4 regions of the Kitasatospora sp. NPDC088783 genome follow, and region 4 is predicted to be linked to each of the others. Evidence: riboswitches for the same ligand, from Rfam matches in the RefSeq annotation. Region 4 holds a riboswitch; each other region holds the start of a gene.
The links. A riboswitch is a leader RNA that binds a small molecule or an ion and turns the genes downstream of it on or off. The one in region 4 is predicted to bind cyclic di-AMP.
Positions count from the first base shown of each region.

Region 1: it holds a riboswitch for cyclic di-AMP, as region 4 does, so the genes downstream of both, ACIP60_RS06930 (transglycosylase family protein) here and ACIP60_RS10750 (transglycosylase family protein) in region 4, are expected to answer to the same signal.
Region 2: it holds a riboswitch for cyclic di-AMP, as region 4 does, so the genes downstream of both, ACIP60_RS20530 (peptidoglycan DD-metalloendopeptidase family protein) here and ACIP60_RS10750 (transglycosylase family protein) in region 4, are expected to answer to the same signal.
Region 3: it holds a riboswitch for cyclic di-AMP, as region 4 does, so the genes downstream of both, ACIP60_RS26550 (NlpC/P60 family protein) here and ACIP60_RS10750 (transglycosylase family protein) in region 4, are expected to answer to the same signal.

Region 1 is NZ_JBIVKJ010000002.1:565,444-570,810, forward strand. It holds gene ACIP60_RS06925 (CapA family protein) at 137-1,345, shown strand; gene ACIP60_RS06930 (transglycosylase family protein) at 1,368-2,591, opposite strand; cyclic di-AMP (ydaO/yuaA leader) riboswitch at 2,595-2,762, opposite strand; gene ACIP60_RS06935 (MFS transporter) at 3,249-4,634, shown strand; gene ACIP60_RS06940 (pyrimidine/purine nucleoside phosphorylase) at 4,755-5,036, opposite strand; gene ACIP60_RS06945 (glycine hydroxymethyltransferase) at 5,308-5,367, opposite strand, start outside.
Region 2 is NZ_JBIVKJ010000007.1:44,103-49,469, reverse strand. It holds tRNA gene ACIP60_RS20540 (tRNA-Pro) at 180-253, opposite strand; tRNA gene ACIP60_RS20535 (tRNA-Gly) at 414-487, shown strand; gene ACIP60_RS20530 (peptidoglycan DD-metalloendopeptidase family protein) at 642-1,694, opposite strand; cyclic di-AMP (ydaO/yuaA leader) riboswitch at 1,700-1,851, opposite strand; gene ACIP60_RS20525 (hypothetical protein) at 2,223-2,417, opposite strand; gene ACIP60_RS20520 (PP2C family protein-serine/threonine phosphatase) at 2,812-4,014, opposite strand; gene ACIP60_RS20515 (ribose-5-phosphate isomerase) at 4,266-4,751, opposite strand; gene ACIP60_RS20510 (biotin transporter BioY) at 4,823-5,367, opposite strand, start outside.
Region 3 is NZ_JBIVKJ010000010.1:215,019-220,385, forward strand. It holds gene ACIP60_RS26540 (hypothetical protein) at 1-789, opposite strand, end outside; gene ACIP60_RS26545 (NlpC/P60 family protein) at 1,017-2,078, opposite strand; gene ACIP60_RS26550 (NlpC/P60 family protein) at 2,286-3,377, opposite strand; cyclic di-AMP (ydaO/yuaA leader) riboswitch at 3,388-3,541, opposite strand; gene ACIP60_RS26555 (C40 family peptidase) at 3,941-4,981, opposite strand; gene ACIP60_RS26560 (NYN domain-containing protein) at 5,166-5,367, opposite strand, start outside.
Region 4 is NZ_JBIVKJ010000003.1:495,449-500,815, reverse strand. It holds gene ACIP60_RS10755 (cytochrome P450) at 106-1,350, shown strand; cyclic di-AMP (ydaO/yuaA leader) riboswitch at 1,583-1,781, shown strand; gene ACIP60_RS10750 (transglycosylase family protein) at 1,785-2,477, shown strand; gene eno (phosphopyruvate hydratase) at 2,804-4,093, shown strand; gene ACIP60_RS10740 (septum formation initiator family protein) at 4,257-4,697, shown strand; gene ACIP60_RS10735 (DUF501 domain-containing protein) at 4,774-5,367, shown strand, end outside.

The DNA.
Region 1 (5,367 bases), on a different contig from region 4:
CTCGTCCGACCATCCGACTCGACCGGAGCGGGGGGCGGCCGACGGAAGCGGTGACCGTGCGGTGCCGTTGCGGTCTTCCGGTGTTCGAGTGGCGCGGATACAGTGCGTCGTCACCGAACTGCCGGGGGGTCCGTTCATGCGTCGCACCACGGGTGGCACAGCCGCCGCCACCACCGCCACCGCCGTCCTGCTGCTGGGCGCCCTCGCCGGATGCGGCGGGCCGTCGCCCGCCGGGGACCGGGCCGCCCCCACCGCCGGGGGCGGTTCGGCGTCCGCCGCCGCCACCGGACCGGCCGCGCCGACCGGTTCGGCGCCCGCCGGGGCGGGGAGCGGGGCTCCGCAGGACCCCGCCGCGACGGCCTCCGGCGCGAGCCCGGGCCCCGGCCAGGGGGCCGGGGCGGGGAGCGGCATCACGGTGGCGTTCGCCGGGGACGTCCACTTCGAAGGGCGGACCGCCGCCCGGCTCGGCGCCGCCAAGGCCGACACCGCGCTCGGCCCGATCTCCGGCACGCTCTCCGCCGCCGACCTGGCGGTGCTCAACCTGGAGACCGCGATCACCGGCCGCGGCAAGGCCGAACCCAAGACCTACACCTTCCGCACCACGCCCAAGGCGCTCGGCGCGCTCAAGGACGCGGGCGTCGACGTGGTCTCCCAGGCCAACAACCACGCCGTCGACTTCGGCCCCGACGGCCTCGCCGACACCCTCGCCGCCAAGGCCGCCTCCCCGGTGCCCGTGATCGGCATCGGCAAGGACGCCGAGGAGGCGTACGCCCCGTACCTGACCACCGTGCGCGGCGTGCGGGTCGCCGTCCTGGCGGCCAGTCAGGTCGACGAGATCACCAACCAGAAGTGGCGGGCCGGCGCGCACAAGCCCGGCATCGCGTCCGCCCTCGACGAGACCGCGCTGCTGCGGGCCGTGGCCGGGGCGAAGGCGCAGGCGCCCGTGGTCCTGGTCTACCTGCACTGGGGCGACGAGGGCGTGGCCTGCCCGACCCGTGCGCAGACCTCGCTGGCCAAGAAACTCGCCGACGCCGGAGCGACCGCCGTGGTCGGCACCCACGCCCACACCATGCTCGGCGCGGGCATGCTCGGGAACACCTACGTGGCGTACGGCTTCGGCAACTTCCTCTGGTACGGCACCTCGAACTACACCGCCTCCGACGAGACCGGCGTCACCACGATCACCGTCACCGCCGACGGCCGCGTCACCGGCGAGACCTTCACCCCCGCCCGCATCGACGGCCGCGGCGTGCCCGTCCCGCAGAACGGCAGCGCCGCGAAGGCCGCCCAGCAGCGCCGCGACGGCCTGCGCGGCTGCACCGGACTGGCCGCCGTCCCGAAGTGACGGCGGCCGGTCCGGGCATCCGTCAGCCCAGGTCCAGCACCTGGCCGGGCCGGATCAGGTCCGGGTTCTCGCCGATCAGCTGCTGGTTCGACTTGTAGAGCTCGGACCAGCCGCCGCCCACGGCGTTGCTGCGGGCGATCGAGGCCAGCGTGTCGCCGGGGCCTACGGTGTACGGCTGCGCGGACGGGGCCGGGGACGCTGCCGGAGCCGGGGCCGCCGGGGTGGTCGGGGCCGCCGGGGTGGTGGACGCGTCCGTGGGTGCGGCCGTGCCGCTGCCCGCGCCCGGGGCGGTGGTGGTGCCGCCGCCGGGCGACGCGTCCGGGGTGCTGCCGGTGCCGGTGCCGGTGCCGGTGGACGGGCCGGGCGACGGGGTGACCGGGAGGGTGGGCAGCAGGCCGCCCCCGTTCCCGTTGTTGGTGCCGGTGCTGCCGTCGGTGGGCGTGTTCGGGCTGGGCGAGGCGGTCGGGTCGGTGGGGTCGCCGGGAGCGGCCGGGTCGGTGGGGGGGACCGGCGGGACGGTCGGGGTGGCCGAGGCGTCCGGGGCGTTCGGGGTGGGGACGGTCGGGTCCGGGGTGGTCGTGGTCGGCGCGCTCGGGTGCGGCTGGGGGTGCGTCAGCTGCATGTAGCGCTCGTACAGGCTCTGGTGGCTGGTCCAGAACCAGGCGCCGTTCTTCTCGTACCAGTACACGTGCGAGACCGGGTCGTAGCCGGGCAGGCCGGAGAACACCGGCGTGCTCTTCCCGTCCGGGACGGTGCTGCCGTCCGGGGCGGAGTTGACCGCCGCGACGCCGCGTGCGCCGCGCAGCGAACCCGTCTCGTCCGCCGAGTCGTTGTCGTCGACCACGCCCGGCGCGCTGGCGGTGTTCAGGCCCGCGTCGTCCGCACACGCCGACCAGGGCGAGGGGCCCTCGGTGGCCAGGATGCGTTCGGCGACGGCGATCTGCTGGCTGCGGGTGGCCCCGTTCGGCAGCGCCGAGTACTGGGTGCCGCCGTAGTCGTTCCAGCGCTGGGCGGTGATCCCCAGGCCGCCGTAGATGCCGTTGCCCGCGTCGGAACTCCAGTTCCCTCCGCTCTCGCAGTCGGCGACCCGGTCCCAGACCGCGCTGGGGGCGGCGTGTGCGCCGGTGACGGCGAGCAGCGGCAGGGCGATGCCGACACCGGCCACGCCGGCCGCCGCGATCGCCCGCTCGGCCGCCTTCTCCGCCGGACCCTGCCGACGGTGGCGTCCCGAACCCGTGAAGAGCATGCGAGATCCTCTCCGCACGCCTACGGGGTGAGCTGTCGGGTTCGGGCCGGGAGGGAGGCCCGGCCGTCGCGCCCCGGTCACCCGGTGCGGACGGCTTCACCCCTAGCCGTGGGGGACGGCAACAATCGTGGTTCCCCCGTCCCTGCCCAAGGGTCTTGGTGGTCGACCCGCAGCGCGGTGGACAGGGCTCGGCGTTGTCGCGTGCGGGGGCCCGGCGGTGCGAGCCGGGGCGAGCCTATTCACTCGAACGTGGCAATCACAAGCGCGTCGCGCTCGGATCACGCCCTCGTCACGTCGGGTCCTGCGTGGTGTGTGGACGACCTGTTGACGGGAGATCGGGCGGGAGGACGAGGGGAGGGTCGGCGGATCGGTGGGAGAAGTCTGGCCGATCGGTGGGATTGGGGTGGGAGGGAGCGGGGAAGGCCGGTGCTCCGCCGGGGTGGTGTCGGCGGCTCTCGCCCGCCAACTGCCTTTGAGGGTAGCCGAGTTGGGTGTAAACGGGGCATTCGGCGCGTTGCGGATAAATGATGCGACAGGGGGTCGGCGGGCTTCCTACGATCGCCCTGCTCGCTGTTCCGGTGGGCGCGTCGCCGGGTCCGTCGAGTTCGTCGGGTCCGACAGGTCCGTCAGGTCCGTCGAGTCCGTTGGGGAGGTTCCGTGGGCGCCCTGATTCCTGAAGTGCTCCGCACCGAGCGCCAGTTCGCCAGGCTGTTCGTCGGCCAGTCGCTGTCGACCCTGGGAGACCGGGTGTCGTTCGTGGCGCTGCCCTTCGCCGTGCTGTCGATCGGCGGCTCGGCCGTCGACGTGGGGCTGGTGACGGCCGCCGGGCTGCTCCCGCTGCTGGTGTTCGCCCTGGTCGGGGGCGTCTGGGCGGATCGGATACCGAGACGGCGGATCATGCTGGCCTCCGACCTGCTGCGGTGCGCCGTCCAGGCGGCCGTCGCGGTGCTGCTGCTCACCGGCACCGCCCGGGTCGGGCTGCTGGCGCTGCTGATGGCGCTGTTCGGGGTCGCGGACGCCTTCTTCCTCCCCGCCTCCACCGGGTTGCTGCCCCTGCTGGTCCCCGCCGATCGGCTGCGCGAGGCGAACGCGCTGAGCGGGTTCGTCCAGTCGACGGGCCTGGTGGTCGGCCCGGCGCTGGCCGGTCTGCTGATCGCGGCGGTCGGCCCGGGGGGTGCGCTGGCGATGGACGCCGCGAGTTTCGCGGTCAGTGCCGCGGTGCTGGCCCGGCTGGGCGCGGTCGACGGTGCGGTCGCGGCGGGCGGCGTCGACGGCGGGGCCGAGCGGGGCGAGCGGCCCGGGTTCCTGGCCGAGCTGCGGATCGGCTGGCAGCAGGTGCGCAGCCGGACGTGGGTGTGGTCGAGCATGCTCGCCATGGCGGTCTACCACGTCGTGGTGCTGCCCTCGGTGTTCGTGCTCGGGCCGGTGCTGGCGAAGCGCGAGTGGGGCGGCGCCAACGCCTGGACGGTGGTGGTGATCGCCTTCGGCCTCGGCTCGATCGTGGGGGACGTGTGCTCCTACCGGTGGAAACCGGCCCGCCCGATGGCCGTCGCGGCGGTGGCGATGGCGGTCGCCTCCTGCCAGGCCGCGATCATCGGCTCCGGTGCGCCGGTCTGGGTGATCGCCGCCCTGAAGGCGGTCACGGGCGTGGGCGTGTCCCTGTTCTTCGTGCTCTGGGAGACCTCGCTCCAGGTGCACATACCGGAGCGGGTGCTCTCCCGGGTCAGCTCCTACGACCACCTGATCGCCGTCGCCCTGATGCCGCTCGGGCTGGTGCTGGCCGGTCCGCTCTCCGAGAGCCTCGGCGTGCGTCCCACGCTGTTCGGGATGACCGCCCTCGCCGTCCCGGTCGCGTTCGTCCTGCTCGCGCTCCCCGCGGTCCGTCACCTGCCGGCGAGCCGGCCTCCCGAGCCGGAGCCCGAGCCGGCGGCCGGACTTGGACCTGAGCCGGAGCCCGCGCCCGGGGTCCGGACGGCGGCGGGGACGGTGGCGGGAGCCGCCGGGCGCCGGGAGCCCGTTCCGGAAGCGGAGGCGGCGCTGTGAGCGTGACCCACGGCTGACCACCGGCCCACCACAGCGCGCCGCGCCCAGCCCGGTCGCGGCCGGGGCGACCGGACCGGCGGCTGCGGCGGTGGCTGTGTGGCGGTGGTCAGCGGGAGGGGATCAGCGGTATTCGCAGAGGTAGGCCGTGTCGATCGAGACCTGGAGGTGGAACTTGCTGTCACCCGGAACGGAGAAGTGCTCACCGGCGGAGAAGGTCCGCCAGTCGTCGGAGCCGGGGAGCTTCACGGTCAGGGCGCCGCTGACCACGTGCATGACCTCCGGGGCGGCGGTGCCGAACTCGTACTCGCCGGGGGCCATCACGCCGACGGTCGCCGGGCCGTCGGCCGAGGTGAAGGCGACCGACTTGACCGTGCCGTCGAAGTATTCGTTGACCTTGAGCATGCGCGTTCTCCTGCGGAAGGGGTGCGGAACGGCGGCCGGCGCGTCGCGCGCCCGGCCGCGGCGGGGGCGAGCCTATCGGCGCGAGCAGCTCGGTTGCCGGGAGCGTCCGCTGGTTGGTCACCGGCCGACGGTGGCCCCCGCCGCCGTCGGGCCCGTCTCCGCCGCAGGTCGGAACGCGGCGCGCGGCGCGGCGAGTTCGGCGGCCCGGCCCGCCGGGGTGGCGGCGGGCCGGGCCGGGAGGCGTCCGGACGGGGACGCCGGGAGGGGAGGATCAGCCGAGCGTGATGCCCGGGTAGAGCGGGTGGTCGGCGAGCAGGTCGACCGCGCGCTT
Region 2 (5,367 bases), on a different contig from region 4:
GTACTACCGCCAGCGATCCATCCTACCGGTACCACGAAAGCGGCTGTGCCCGGCACCGGGGGCCGGGAGCCCGGGGGGCCCGGAACCACGGCGGCGGAACCACGGCGGCGGGGCGCGACGACGACGGGGCCGCAACGACAACAGGGCCCCGCCCGCCGACGAGACCCTGCCGCACGCGGTCGGGGTGACCGGATTCGAACCGACGGCCTTCCGCTCCCAAAGCGGACGCGCTACCAACCTGCGCCACACCCCGTGGTGCCGAGCAGAAGAGTACACGTCGACCCGCCCCCGACCGGGGCGATATCGACGAGCCGGGGACGAGCCGACAACGGGAAGGAGTGTGCAATCCACCGACCCGACCAGGTACGCTGGGCCAGTCCTCACCACCGCACGGTGGCGGAGGGCGCTTCCCTGCGGGTGTAGCTCAATGGTAGAGCCCCAGTCTTCCAAACTGGTCACGCGAGTTCGATTCTCGTCACCCGCTCCACGAGGCCGACGGCCCCGACCGCCCAGCGGTCGGGGCCGTCGCCGTTCCCCCTCCGGCGCACCGGCCCCGCGCTCCCCCGCGCTCCCGCCCCGCGGACGGCCCGGAGGCCCCGCGCGGTGGGTCGCGCGGGGCCTCCGGGGGGTGGTGCCGGGGATCAGACGTTGACGCCGTGGGCCGCCAGGTAGGCGACCGGGTCGATGTCGGAGCCGTAGTCCGGGGTGGTGCGGATCTCGAAGTGCAGGTGCGGGCCGGTGACGTTGCCCGTGGCGCCGGACAGGCCGATCTGCTGCCCCGCCGTCACGGACTGGCCGGCCGAGACGGAGATCGAGGAGAGGTGCGCGTACTGGGCGTACTTGCCGTCGGCGAGCTTGATGACGACCTGGTTGCCGTAGGCGCCGCCGTTGCCGGCCGAGACCACGGTGCCGTTGGCGATCGCCTTCAGGCTGGTGCCGGTGGAGACCGGGAAGTCGATGCCGGTGTGGTAGCCGCTGGACCAGCTGGAGCCCGCCACCTTGTAACCGGTGGTGACGCTGCCCGGCGCGGGGGCGACGTAGCCGGAGGAGGAGCTCGCGGCGGAGCCGGCGCTGCTCGAACCGGTGGAGGCGGTGGCGGTCGACGACTTCGCCGAGGACGACTTCTCGGTCTTGGCCTCGGTCTTGGCCTCGACCTTGGCGGGGGCCGGGGCCGGGGTCTCGGCCTTCGCCTCGGCCGGAGCCGGGGTCTCGACCTTCGCCTTGGCCGGGGCCTCGGTCTTGGCCTGCGCCTTCGGGGCGGCGGCGGTGGCCGCGGCGTCCGAGGAGGTGGTGGCCGAAGTCGCCGGGGCGGCCTGGCCGTTGACGCTCAGCTGCTGGCCGGGGTAGATCAGGTTCGGGTTGCCGCCGATGACCGAGCGGTTGTCCTGGTAGAGCTTCTCCCAGCCGCCGTCCACGTTCTTCGCGGTGGCGATCTTCGAGAGGGTGTCGCCGGCGGCGACCTTGTAGGTCTGCGCGGCGGCGTCACCGGCGGGGTGGCCGGTGGTGTCGGCGACGGGGGTGGCGTCGACCGAGACGTTGGCCCACTGGCGGCCGCCGTCCTGGTGGTCGGCGGTGCCGTGCGCGGAGGCGGCGGAGACCGGGAGGCCGACCGCGGCACCCACCACGCCGGCGGCGATGGCGATGCGGGCGATGGTGGTCAGGCGCGGCTTGCGGTGCTTGCCCTGGACGGACATGAAGCTGTTCCTCTCCGACGCCTACGAGGTGAGCTGTCGGGTTCGGGCGAGAGTTGCCCGGCCGCGTCTCCGCGGCTTCACCCCGAGCCGTCCCGTGCGTTCCGGGCCCGGCGTACTACCTGTGGTTCCCCCGCTCCTGCCGTGGCGTGGTGTCTGGTCGGCACCGAACGGCGGCAGGACTAGGCGTTCCGCTCGATGGCCAGCCCGGCCGATGTCCGGGCTGCGGAGGAAGCAAAACCCACGGCTCGCGGAGCTGGCAAGCGCCGAAGAGCCCCGTTCCCGTGATCGGGAGGGGGCTGACGGTACGCCAGGTCACGCTCCGCCGACGACGGGCTGCGGTGCGCGTACGGGATCATGACGGTGCGCCCACGAACCGCACACAGCGGGCGACGTCGGCCACTGCGTGCACCTGGGCGCTGACCTGGCGTGACGGGTCGGGTGAGCCTGGTCACCCGCGGGCAGCGGTGCGGTCCGGAACGGGGGTGCCCCCGCCCGTCGGAACGTGCTCCCCGGGGCCGGACGGGGTGGTCAGCCCGCGATGCCGGAGATGGCCTTGGAGATCGAGTTGAGGAACTGCTGGATCGGCCCGGCCATGGTCGACTGGCTGAGCATGAATCCGAACAGCGCGGCGATGATGGCGTGTCCGCCCTTCAGCTGCTTGTTGCGGATGAAGATGAAGACGATGACGCCGAACAGGACAAGGGCGGAGACGGAGAAGGCCACCGGGACTCACTTCCTCGATTCATGGCGGGGGTTCAGGTCGGAACCGGCGACGGCTCCAGGCGGAAACCGGCCCCTGCCCCCCGTGTCCCCACCACTCCATCCGGACTCAGTGTGGTCGCTCGTGCGGACTGCGTAAAGGACTTGCCCCGTCACCGGGGGCCCCAACCCGGGTGGTGGGACTGATTTTCGCCGACCGCGACGATAGCGGACGGGTCCTGACGGGGCGTCGGCGGGAGGCGGTTCGCGGCGGCTGCCGCGGCAAACCGGCAGGCAGACCGGGTCGGTGCCCACCGGCCGGGTATGCCAGGGGAATTGGCCGAAGATCAACGTCGGGGTTTGACACTCCGTGGGCGCTCCGTGCTCACCGCGCCCGCCGCGTCCGCGCCCGGCGGGGTCAGCGGCGCCAGACCAGCAGCACCGCCCGGTCGTCGTTGACGTGCTTGGCCACGCTGTCGATCAGCCGGACCGCGGCCCCGGGGCGCCCGGCCGCCGGGATGGTGGCGACCAGCCGGTCGGCCTCGCCCATCAGCCGGTCCATGCCCTCGCCCAAGTCCCGGCCGGGGATCTCCACCATGCCGTCGGTGCAGAGCATCAGCACGTCGCCGGGGCCCAAAGTACCGCGCGCGCCCTCGAACTTGGCGCCGTCGTAGACGCCGAGCAGCGGGCCCTCGGCCTCCTTGACCTCCCAGTGGCCGGCCCCGGCCAGCCGGTGCATGCCGGGCAGGTGCCCGGCGGAGAGGAGTTCGTACTCGCCGGTGTCCAGGTCGAGGACCAGGTGGACGGCGGTGGCGAAGCCCTCCTCCCAGTCCTGGCGCAGCAGGTAGCCGTTGGCGGCGGGCAGGAAGTCGTGGGCGGGCAGCGAGCCGAGCAGCCCGCCGAAGGCGCCGGAGAGCAGCAGGGCGCGGCTGCCGGCGTCCATGCCCTTGCCGGAGACGTCGGCGAGGACGACTTCGAGCACCGGGCCGGTGCGGGCGGCGACCATGAAGTCGCCGGAGAAGGACTGGCCGCCGGCCGGGCGGAGCGCGGTGTCGGTGTGCCAGCCGTCGGGCAGCTGCGGGACGCGGCCCTGGACCCGGATCCGTTCGCGCAGGTCGAAGAGCATGGTGGAGCCGCCGCGCCAGGGCACGCCGATCCGGCGGCGGAACTGGGCGACCAGCAGTCCGGCGACGCCGACCGCGCCGACCACCAGGGCGGCGCCCGGGGTGACGCCGTGGGCGTACGCCTCGGGCTGCCGGCTGGCCACCCGCTCGCCGGTGTGCACCAGGGACTCGGTGATCAGCCCGGCGGCCGCGGCGGCGTACAGCAGCACCAGGGTGCCGGGGCGCAGCAGCAGCGCGCCGGCCAGCACCGGCAGGACCAGGGCGGTGGGCGGCGCCCAGTCCGGGACGAGGATGTTGAGCAGCACCAGCAGCGGGACGGCCAGGGCGAGCGCGGCGAACGCCCACCAGTCGGCGCCGTCGCCGCGGAAGTAGTCGACCCCGGTGCGGCGCAGCCTGCGCCGGGCCCGGTACAGCGCCGTGCGCAGCCGGGCCGTCACGGGTTCGCGGGACGGTCCGCCGTCCCGGCCCGTCGCACTGGGACGCGCGCTGCCGGCCATGGGGACCGACCTTATCCACCGCCGGTGCCCGCGTCGACGGGGCGGGTGGCACCGGGTGCAGCGCGGGGCGGCGGGCCCGGCGGGTTTCGGCCGCCCGGGACGTGTCCGGGGGCGGGGGTCCTCCGCGGGCGGACCGGCGGAGCGGCCGAACCGGGGCCGGACGTCCGCGAGTTGGGCGCGGTGCGCCCGAGCCGTGCTTGCTGCGGTGCGGGGTGCGGCGGGGGACGCCCGGGCGGGCGTCCCCCGTCGGCTCAGCCCTGCGGGTGGTGGGCCGGAATCGGCGGGAGCTCGCCGGTGGTCTCGTACTCGGACAGCATGTCGATCCGGCGGGTGTGCCGCGCCTCGCCGCTGTACGGGGTGTTGAGGAAGACCTCGACGAACTTGGTGGCCTCGTCCAGGGTGTGCATCCGGCCGCCGACCGAGATGACGTTGGCGTTGTTGTGCTCGCGGCCGAGGGCCGCGGTCTGCTCGCTCCAGGCGAGGGCGGCCCGGACGCCCTTGACCTTGTTGGCGGCGATCGCCTCGCCGTTGCCGGAGCCGCCGATCACCACGCCCAGCGCCTCGGGGTCGGCGGCGGTGCGCTCGGCCGCCCGGAGGCAGAACGGCGGGTAGTCGTCCTCGGCGTCGTAGACGTGCGGGCCGCAGTCGACCGGCTCGTGCCCGGCCCCCTTCAGCCACTCGACGAGGTGGTTCTTCAGTTCGTATCCGGCGTGGTCGGAGCCCAGGTAGACGCGCATGACCACGAGTGTGACATGCCGCCGGGTCCGCTCCCCGGCAGGGGCGCGGACCCGGCGGCGGTGACGCGGCGTCAGCGGCGGCCGAGCAGTTTCCAGGTGAGCGGGAGGGCGCCCATCGCGAGCACCACCTTGAGCGCGTCGCCGACCAGGTACGGGTACAGACCGAGGTGGGCGGCCTCGGAGAGCGGGACGTCCAGGGCGAAGGCCAGGTAGGGCACGCCGACGGCGTAGATGGCCAGGCTGCCGAGCACCATCGCGCCCGCGGTGCGCAGCGGGCCGCGGTCGGCGCCGCGGCGGGCCAGCGCGCCGGTCAGCGCGGCGGCGACCACGAAGCCGATCACGTAGCCGAGGGTGGCCAGGCCCGCGCCGGAGGTGCCCTGGGCGAACCACGGCAGGCCGGCCGCGCCGGCCAGCAGGTAGAGGCCGAGGGCGGCGGCGCCGCGGCGGGCGCCGAGCGCGGTGCCGACCAGCAGGGCGGCGAAGGTCTGCCCGGTCACCGGCACCGGCGAGCCGGGGACGGGCACCGACAGCTGGGCGGCCAGGCCGGTCAGCGCGGCGCCGCCGGCCACCAGGGCCAGGTCGCGGGCGCGCGCACCGAGCCGGGTGGACGCCTGCG
Region 3 (5,367 bases), on a different contig from region 4:
GGCCTGGACGTCCTTGGCCAGCTCGGGGGCGATCTGCCGGGCGGTGCGTCCGGCGTCCCGGTAGCCGGTGTAGTCGGCGACGCCCTCGGAGAGCCACAGCGGCGTCCAGGACCTGGTGTCGGCCCGGGTGGCGACGTGGGTGGCCTCGTGGGTGACCACCACCCGGCGGCCGAGTTCGCTGAGCTGCCGGTACGCGTCGGGGTTGACCACGATCCGGTCGGCGGGGGCGTGCACGGGGGCGCCGCCGACCGCCAGGGTGACCGCCGCTATGCCCTGGTAGGCGTCCGCGGAGACGTCCATCCGGCGGGCGAACTGCTGCTCGGTGAGCGGCAGTTCGAGTAGCAGCCGGCCCGTGAACGGCCCCCAGACCGCCTCCACCGCGGGCACCGCCCGGTCCGCCAGCTCGGCCAGCGCGGCCAGTTCCGCCGCCTCGCCGAGGCCGAGCACCAGGCCGCGCCTGCCCTCCGCGGTCCGGACGGTGCCCAGGTCCCAGGGCGCGGCCGCGCCGGTCGGCACCTCCCGGGCCACCCGCCAGCCGGCCGCCTCGCGCACCAGCTCGACCTGCCGCTCCAGCAGCACCGGGTAGTCGTCCACCCCGGCCAGCCGGTAGCCCAGCTCGGCGCCGACCCGCACCCGGTCCGCGTCGGCGGGCGGCTCGGCGAAGGAGGTCAGCTTCAGCGCGTACGCGGCGAAGCGCAGCCCGGCGGTCCGGGTCAGCAGGTCCCGGTCGGCCTCCTCGGCGCCGTCCGCGGAGCCCGCCAGCAGCCCGGCGGTGTCCCGGCCGGCCACCGCGCGGGCCCGCTGCTCCAGCAGCCGTACGGCGGTCTCCCGCAGCCCGGGCGGCGGCGCGGGCGGCGCGGCGGGGGCCGACCGGGCGGGCCGGACCGGCGGGAGCGAGAGCTGGGCGGCCCCGGCGGCGGCCAGCAGCAGGGCGGCCCGCCGGGACAGCGGAGCACCGGCCCGGCCCGGCCCGGTGGCCGTCGCCGGGTCGGTGACCAGGGGCTCGTCGACGAGGCTCAGACCCGCACCACCGTGTTGACCGGCATCGCGCCGACGCTCTCGTAGCGGACCCGGGCCCCGGGGTAGGGGGCGTGCACGACGACGCCCCCGCCGGCGTACATGCCGACGTGGTGCCTGTCGCTGTAGAAGATCACCAGGTCTCCGGGCCGGGCTTCGGCGAGGCTCACCCGCCGGCCGGCCGTGGCCTGTCCCTGCGAGGTCCGCGGCAGGGTCACTCCGGCCTGCCGCCACGACCAGTACATCAGACCGGAGCAGTCGAAGGTGCCGGGGCCGGTCGATCCGTAGACGTAGGGGGAGCCGATCTTGGAGATGGCGGCGGCCAGCGCGGCGGCGGCCCGGTCGGAGGAGGGCGGCTGGTCGCCGAGGTCGATCCGGTCGGTGCCGCGGGTGGCGCGCTGCCGGGCCGCCCGGGCGTCGTCGGCCGTCAGCCGGGCCCGCTCGGCGGGGGCGAGGCCGTTCAGCAGCCGCTGGGCCTTGGCCAGCCGCTCGCGGACCTCGTCCTTGGCGGCGGACAGCCGCTGCCTGGCCTGCTCCAGCTCGTCGAGCTTGGCGCCGGCCTCGTGCCGCCGCTCGTCGAGCCGCCGGGCCCGCTCGGCCAGCTCGCGCAGCCGGTCGCCCTGCCGGGCGGTGGCCTGTTCGAGCGAGCGGGCGCCGGTCAGGTAGCCGGCCGGGTCCTGGTCGAGCATCAGCCGGACGGCGGGGTCGATGCCCTGGGACCGGTACTCGGCGGCGGCGACGGCGCCCAGGTCGCCGCGCATCCGGTTGAGCTCCTCCTGCCCGGCGGCGACCTGGTCCTGGAGGGCGCCGGCCTCGGCCTGGAGCCGCCGCTGCTGCTCCAGCGCGGCGTTGCACTGCTCGGAGGCCCGCTCGGCCTCCTCGTAGAGCTGGTCGACCCGGGCCTTGACCTCGCCGCGGTTGGGCGGGTCGGCGGGGCTGAGCGGGGCCGCGGCGGCCCCGCCCACGGTCAGGCCGAGCGCGCCGGTGGCGGCGGCGGTGAGCGCCAGGGCGCGGGCGAGGCGCTGGACGCCGGGCAGTGGGGTGCGGCGGGGCACGGACACGCGCGACGGCTCCGTTCTGCGGCCGGCCTCCGCCGCCGCCCGCGGTCGGACGGCCGTCCTCGCGGGGGCCCGGGGGCAGAGGTTAGCGATTCCGACCGATCCAGTCCAAACCCTGACAGCACCGAATATTTGACCCCTAATCGGGCATCCGAACGAGAGCGGCCCGGCACCCCGTGCGGGGTACCGGGCCGGGGCCTCGACGGAGCGTCAGATCCGGACGATCCGGTTGATCGGCATCGCGGTCGCCGACTCGTAGCGGACCTGCGCGCCGGTGTGCGGGGCGTGGATGATCTGCCCGTTGCCGACGTACATGCCGACGTGGTGCTGGTCGCCGTAGTAGATGATCAGGTCGCCCGGACGGGCGTTGGCGATGTTGGTGCCGAGGCTGGTGCCGGCCCCGGCCTGCGCCTGCGAGGTGCGCGGGATGGACACCCCGGCCTGCTTGTAGGCCCACTGCATCAGCCCGGAGCAGTCGAAGGTGCTCGGCCCGGCCGCGCCGTAGGAGTACCAGCTGCCCAGCTTGGAGGCCGCCGCGCCGACCGCGTTGCCCGAGAAGCTGGAGGACGCCGGGGCGTTCAGCTCCGCCCGGCCGCTGTCGCGGGAGGCCCGCTGCTGCTGCTGTTGCTGCTGCTGCGCGGAGTCGGCCTTCGCCTTGGCGTCCGCGGCGGCCTTGGCCTCGGCGGCGGCGAGCTGCTCGCGCTCCTGCTGGGTCAGCGTGTTGAGCAGCTCCTGGGCCTTGGCCAGCTTCGCCTGGACGTCCTCCTTGTCGGCCTTGAGGGCCTTGGTGGTGGTGTCCAGTTCGGCGAGCTTGGTCTCGGCCTCCTTGCGCTGCGCGTCGAGCTTGGCCTGCTCGTTCTGGAAGGTCTTGAGCAGGTCGGCCTGGGTGGAGCCGACCGCGTTCAGCGCACCGGCCTGGCCGAGGAAGGTGTCCGGGCTGCTGGAGAGCATCAGCTGCATGGTCTGCGGCATGGTGCCGGTGCGGTACTGCTCGGCGGCGATGCCGGCCAGCGACTCCCGGGCGGAGGTCACCTGCTCCTGCTGCCGGGCGAGCTGGTCCTGGAGCTGGCCGACCTGCTTCTGCAGGTCCTGCTGCTTCTCGACCGAGGCGTTGAGCGCCTCCGTCTTCACCTCGGCCTGCTCGTTGAGCTCGTCGACCTGGGCCTTGACCTGGTCCTTGGTCGGCGCCGGGTCGGCGTGCGCCCCGCCCTGGGCGGAGAGCGCCACGGCAGCGGCGGCGGTGGCAGTGAGAATCGAGACCCGGGCACGGCCGACGGGCTTGGGACGGCGATGGGACGCCACGAAGGCGGACTCCTTCTTCCTCACACCGCCTACCGGGTGAGCTGACGGGTTCGGGCTGGAAGAGATGCCCTACGGCGCTTCACCGACCGCGCGCGGCGGTCGGCCCGGCGCCGATTCACCCCGGGGGAACGTGGTTCCCCGGCTCCGTTCGACAGCACCCCCGCAGGGGTATCCCCGTCGGCAGACCCGGTGTTGACGGTCTGCCCGCTGCGTCACGGACTCGGCGGCGACCTCCGCCGCCGCCCCCCTTGGGCGATCGACACTGCGGTGGTCGAAGCACGACCCTAGTAACCGATCCGTGATCCGTTCAAATCCTTGTCGGAAAAAAATCTGATTCTGAATCAAATACCTCGACACTTATGACCGAACGTGATCGGTTCACTACCCAGCACGGAGCAATTCTCACCCTGCGGCCGGGAAACACCACACCCGGGCGTGTCACGGATCACAGCAGGATCCCGACCCGCCCGGGCGTGTCACAGTGCGTCAGTTGTCGCCCGGTGGGGCGTTTGTCCGATTCGCCGGGCCGTCGACCAGCCCCGGCCGGACCCGACCCGCCCCGGTCAGACCCGGCGGATGGTGGAGATCGGCAGGGTGTCGACCTTCATCGTCTTCACCACGTCACCGGTGCGCGGCGCGTGCACCACCAGGCCGTTGCCGATGTACATGCCGACGTGGTGCCGGTCGCCGTAGTAGATGACCAGGTCGCCGGGCTGCGCGTTGTGCCAGTCGGTGCCCACGTTGGTGCCGTAGCTGCCCTGCGACTGCGAGGTGCGCGGCAGCGAGACGCCGGCCTGCTTGTACGCCCACACCATCAGGCCCGAGCAGTCGAAGGTGCTCGACCCGGTGGCGCCCCAGACGTACGCCGAGCCCTGCTTGCCGAGCGCGGCCGCCACCGCGGTCGCCGCGTAGCCGCTGGCCGGCGGCAGGGTGGACGGGTCGACCCGGGAGGCGCTGCGCGAGGCGGTGCCGCCGCCGGAGCCGCGGAGGATGGAGGCGCGGTCCGCGGCGTTCAGCTTGGAGAGCAGCTTCTGCGCCTCGGCGAGCTTGGCGTTCACGTCGTTCTTGGCGTCGTTGAGCGCCTGGGTCTGGCTGTCCAGCTCCTGGAGGACCTGGGAGGCCTCCTGCTTCTGCTGGTCCAGGCGGCGCTGCTGGTCCTTGAGCGACTTGAGCGTCTCGGCCTGGGTGCTGGCAGCCTGCCCGAAGGAGGTGGCCTGGGTGAGGTACTGGTCCGGGTTCGAGGAGAGCATCAGCTGCATCGACGGGTCGACGCCGCCCTGCCGGTACTGGTCGCCGGCCACCGCCGCCAGCCCGGAGGCCAGCTCGGTCAACTGCTCCTGGCCGCGGGCCACCTGGTCCTGCAGGTCGTCGGCCTGCTTGCGCAGCTGGTCGGCCCGCTCCTTGGCGCCGTTGTACTTCTCGGCGGACTGCTCCTGCTCCTCCAGCAGCTTGTCGACCTGTGCCTTCACCTCGTCCTTGTTCGGCTGGGCCGGGGCGGCGTGCGCGCTGGCCTGGGCCGTCAGGGCGACCGCGGTCGCGGCGGCAGCGGTGAACACGGAGATCCGCGCACGGCTCGGCTGCTTGGGACGGCGGTGGGAGGCCAAGGGGGAGCTCCTTCTTCCTGCTGGACTCACCCCGACGAGTGATGGTCCGGAATATAGGTTTGACGCCAGACCCTAGTGAAGTCCCTGCCTCCGCGTCCACTCCCGGGGGCTTCCGGATGCCCGCCCCCGCCCCCTTTCACGGGACCGTCACACTCCGGCCGCCCGGGGGCCCGCTGACCGCCCCTCAGCTGCGCGCCAGCCGGTTCAGCAGCAGCACCGAGGCCACCGGCCGCGCCCCCGCCGTGCGGACCCCGTCGGCGACCTCCCGGTCGGCGGAGACCACCACCACCGGACGGCCCTGCGGCTCGGCCCGCACCAGCCGGCGGATCAGCTCGTCCGCGGTCTCCCCGGTCCGGCTGAAACGCACCCGCACCCCGCGCGGCGGG
Region 4 (5,367 bases):
ACTGTGGTTATCGGAGGATCGTAGGCTCGCCCCGACGCTCCGCAACAGGGAATACCCACCAGGTGACCAGACTCACGCGGTGGCGCTTCCAGATACGGTCAAGACATGCCAGATCAGCCCCACGCCGCCCACCCGCAACTCTTCACCTGGGAGTTCGCGGCCGACCCCTACCCGGCGTACGCCTGGCTGCGGGAGCACGCGCCAGTGCACCGCACCACCCTCCCGAGCGGGGTCGACGCCTGGCTGGTCACCCGCTACGCGGACGCCCGGCAGGCGCTGGCGGACGCCCGGCTCTCCAAGAACCCGGCGCACCACAGCGAACAGGCCCACCGCAGCGGCCGGGTCGGCATCCCCGGCGAACGGCAGGCCGACCTGATGACCCACCTGCTGAACATCGACCCGCCCGACCACACCCGGCTGCGCCGGCTGGTCTCCAAGGCGTTCACCCCGCGCCGGGTGGCCGAGTTCGAGCCGCGGGTGCAGCAGCTCACCGACCGGCTGATCGACTCCTTCGCGGCCCGCGGCGAGGCCGACCTGATCCACGAGTTCGCCTTCCCGCTCCCCATCTACGCGATCTGCGACCTGCTCGGCGTCCCCGAGGAGGACCAGGACGACCTGCGCGACTGGGCCGGCATGATGATCCGGCACACCGGCGGCAAGAGGGGAGGGGTGGGCCGCGCGGTCAAGCAGATCCGCGGCTACCTGGCCGACCTGATCCACCGCAAGCGGGCCGACCTCGGCGACGACCTGATCTCCGGCCTGATCCGGGCCGGTGACCACGGCGAGCACCTGACCGAGAACGAGGCCGCGGCGATGGCCTTCATCCTGCTGTTCGCCGGTTTCGAGACCACCATCAACCTCATCGGCAACGGGATGCACGCGCTGCTGCGCGACCCGGGACAGCGCACCCTGCTGCAGGACTCGCTGGCCCGCGGCGAGTCCGGCCTGCTGGCGACCGGGATCGAGGAACTCCTGCGCTACGACGGCCCGGTGGAGCTGGCGACCTGGCGCTTCGCCACCGCGCCGCTGACCATCGGCGGGGTGGACGTCCCGGTCGGCGACCCGGTGCTGGTGGTGCTGGCCGCGGCGGACCGCGACCCGGCCCGGTTCGCCGCCGAGAACACCCTCGACCTGGCCCGGCAGGACAATCCGCACCTGGGTTTCGGTCACGGCATCCACTACTGCATCGGCGCCCCGCTGGCCCGGCTTGAGGGGCAGCGCGCGATCGGCAGCCTGCTGACCAGGCTCCCGGACGTCCGGCTGGCCGCCGATCCGGCCGAGCTGCGCTGGCGGGGCGGGCTGATCATGCGCGGTCTGCGCGACCTCCCGGTCTCCTTCACGCCCCGCTGACGCCGTTTCAGCACCCGCGACACGCCGCCGTGCTGGGCCGACGACGCGCCGGGGCGGGGGCGCGCGTCGCACTCCCGTCCGGGACGAATCCGGACATACCTGGATCGTTCGTTGACGAAGTGGGAATTTCCGTGATTTCGGCGTGATCATGGTGATATGAGCTTGTGATTGCTCGTCAGCTTTGCTTACTCTCCGACATGCCCGCAGCTGCGGGCCCCGATCGCGGCACGCCGAGTCCTGTCCGCCGCGTCCTCGGGCCACCGACCAGGTACCGGACAGGAGTGGGGGAACCAGTGTGAACGCCGTAGTCCCAACGGCTTGGGGTGAAGCCGCCGAGCAACGGGCGCAAGCGCGCCCGGACCGTCCGGCGGCCGGGCCAGCCTCCCGGTCCGAACCCGACAGCTCACCTCGCAGGCGTGCGGAGAGGATGTCCCGTGCTGTTCACCCACACTGTTCGTCACCCCCGTAGTACCAAGGCCGAGAAGGTCATCGCCGCCGCCGGCGTGGCCTCGGTCGGCCTGGCACTTCCCCTGTTGGCCGCCACCGGAGCGGTCGCGGCACCCGTCGACACCTGGGACCGCGTGGCCCAGTGCGAGAGCGGCGGGAACTGGGGCATCAACACCGGGAACGGGTTCTTCGGCGGCCTGCAGTTCACCTCCTCCACCTGGCGCGCCTACGGCGGCGGCCAGTACGCGGCCCGCGCCGACCAGGCCAGCCGCTCCCAGCAGATCGCGGTGGCCGAGCGGGTGCTCGCCTCCCAGGGCCCCGGCGCCTGGCCGGTCTGCTCCAAGCGGGCCGGGCTGGTCAAGGGCGGCGCGCCCGCCGAGGTGTCCGCCGACACCGCCTCGCGCTCCGAGGAGCGCCCCACCGCGCCCCGGCGGCCGCAGGACTCGCCGTCCAAGCGGCCGGCCGAGACCGCCGCCGACCCCCAGGACGCGCCCCAGGCCCCCCAGCCGGCCCCGCAGGGCGCCGCCGGCGGCTACACCGTCCAGGGCGGCGACACGCTCTCCGCCATCGCCGCCGCGCAGCACGTGGCCGGCGGCTGGGAGTGGATCTACCAGGCGAACCGGCAGCTGATCGGCGCCGACCCCGACCTGATCCTGCCCGGACAGGTACTCGCCCTCTGACGCCGGGGCCCGCACCGGGCCCGGCACCCGGCCCGGCACCCGGCCCGGCATCCGGTCCGGCATCCGGGACGCGAGGCCCGCGGACCTGACGAGGTCCCGCCGCCGCCCTGACGAGGGCCGCGTCCCCTGACGCCCCGTCCGCTCCCGGCGCGCGCCGAGCAGTTCGCGCCACCGGGAGCGGCGGACCGGCCGTCAAACAGGTGAACTACCGGTGAGTAGCCGGGCCACACCGTGAGACGGGGCCCGGCCGGGCGTGGCCGCGGCGCGCTGTGCGGCTAGGCTCTGGTCGTAACGACCACACATCCGCTTCCGCTAGGAGATGCCTCGTGCCGTCCATTGATGTCGTCGTAGCCCGTGAGATCCTCGACTCCCGCGGCAACCCCACGGTCGAGGTCGAGGTCGGTCTCGACGACGGCAGCACCGGTCGCGCGGCCGTCCCGTCGGGTGCCTCCACCGGTGCCTTCGAGGCGCTGGAGCTCCGCGACGGCGACAAGAACCGCTACTTCGGCAAGGGCGTCGAGAAGGCCGTCCTCGCCGTGATCGAGCAGATCGGCCCCGAGCTGGTCGGCTACGACGCCACCGAGCAGCGCCTGATCGACCAGGCCATGCTCGACCTGGACGCCACCCCGGACAAGTCCTCGCTCGGCGCCAACGCGATCCTCGGCGTCTCGCTCGCCGTGGCGCACGCCGCCTCCGAGGCCAGCGACCTGCCGCTGTTCCGCTACCTGGGCGGCCCGAACGCCCACGTGCTGCCCGTCCCGATGATGAACATCCTCAACGGCGGCTCGCACGCGGACTCCAACGTCGACATCCAGGAGTTCATGATCGCCCCGATCGGCGCGGAGTCCTTCTCCGAGGCCGTCCGCTGGGGCGTCGAGGTCTACCACACCCTCAAGGGCGTGCTGAAGGAGCGCGGGCTCTCCACCGGCCTGGGCGACGAGGGCGGCTTCGCCCCGAACCTGGACTCCAACCGCGAGGCCCTCGACCTCATCACCGAGGCCATCAAGAAGGCCGGCTACACCCCGGGCAAGGACGTCGCGCTCGCCCTGGACGTCGCCGCCTCCGAGTTCCACAAGGACGGCGCCTACCAGTTCGAGGGCAAGGCGCTCTCCTCCGCCGACCTGATCTCGTACTACGCCGAGCTGGTCGCCGACTACCCGCTGGTCTCCATCGAGGACCCGCTGGACGAGTCGGACTGGGACGGCTGGAAGGCCATCACCGACGCGCTGGGCGACAAGGTCCAGCTGGTCGGCGACGACCTGTTCGTCACCAACCCGGAGCGCCTGCGCAAGGGCATCGAGACCGGCACCGCCAACGCCCTGCTGGTCAAGGTCAACCAGATCGGCTCGCTCACCGAGACCCTGGACGCCGTCGAGCTGGCCCAGCGCAACGGCTACCGCTGCATGATGTCGCACCGCTCCGGCGAGACCGAGGACGTCACCATCGCCGACCTCGCCGTCGCCACCAACTGCGGCCAGATCAAGACCGGCGCCCCGGCCCGCTCCGAGCGCGTCGCCAAGTACAACCAGCTGCTGCGCATCGAGGAGATCCTCGACGACGCCGCCGAGTACGCGGGCCGCTCCTCCTTCCCGCGCTTCCGCCCCGCGGACAAGTAAGCACAGTCGCTCCGCGGACAAGTCAGCACAGTCGCCCCGCGGACAGGTCAGCACAGCAAGGGCTGAACCCCGCGACGGGCGGACGCCTGTTGTGACCGGTGCCCCGGCTCCCACCGCGTAGGGTGGGGGCCGGGGCACCGGCATGCGCAGGAGGGGTGAGCAGATGGCCAAGTGGAGGATTCCCGGGTTGGCGGCGCGACCGCGCTTCACCAGCCGGGCCACCGTGCTGGTGCTCGTGCTCTGCTCGCTGGTGGCGATACTGGCCTACCCCGCCCGGCAGTACATCGCCCAGCGCGGCGAGATCGCCGACCAGCGGGCCAAGGCCGAGCACGCCCGCCGGCAGGTCGACGAGCTGCGCCGGGAGAAGGCCCGCTGGCAGGACCCGGAGTACGTCAAGGCGCAGGCCCGCGAGCGGCTGCACTACGCGCTGCCCGGCGAGACCCCGTTCGTCTCGGTCTCCCCGCCGCCCGCGCCCGGCGCCAAGCCCTCCTCGACGGACGCCGCGGCCGGCCGTCCGAAGGCCGTCAAACCCTGGTACGCCGCGCTCTGGGACTCGGTGGACGCCGCCGACGCCGCGGCGCCCGCACCGCAGCCGGCCCCCTGACGCCCCACCCGTCCCTCACCACCCCTCGCCGCCCCTTGCCCACCCCGCCCCCTCGGACGAACAGACTCCTGACCTGATGAGCAACCAGAACCCTCCCGCGTCCGACGCCCCCGAGGTGTCCGACCGCGACGTCGCCGCCATCGCCGCCCAGCTCGGCCGGGTCCCGCGCGGGCTGCGCGGCGTCGCCCACCGCTGCCCGTGCGGCAACCCGGACGTGGTGGAGACCGCGCCCCGGCTGCCCGACGGCACGCCGTTCCCGACGTTCTACTACCTGACCTGCCCCCGGGCCGCCTCGCTGATCGGCACCCTGGAGGCGGACGGCGTGATGAAGGAGCAGACCGCCCGGCTCGCCGAGGACCCGGAGCTGGCCGCCGCCTACCGCGCGGCGCACGAGGACTACATCGCCCGCCGGGACGCCGTCGAGGTGCTGGAGGGCTTCCCCAGCGCCGGCGGCATGCCCGATCGGGTCAAGTGCCTGCACGTGCTGGTCGGGCACTCGCTGGCCGCCGGGGAGGGCGTCAACCCGCTCGGCGACGAGGCGATCGGGATGCTGGAGCAGTGGTGGGCCAAGGGCCCGTGCGTCAGCGACGCCGAGGTCGAGGCGGCCGGCGAGCGGGTCGCCCGCAACCGGGCCAAGGCCAGGGACCACGACGCGGTGATCGCCGCCAAG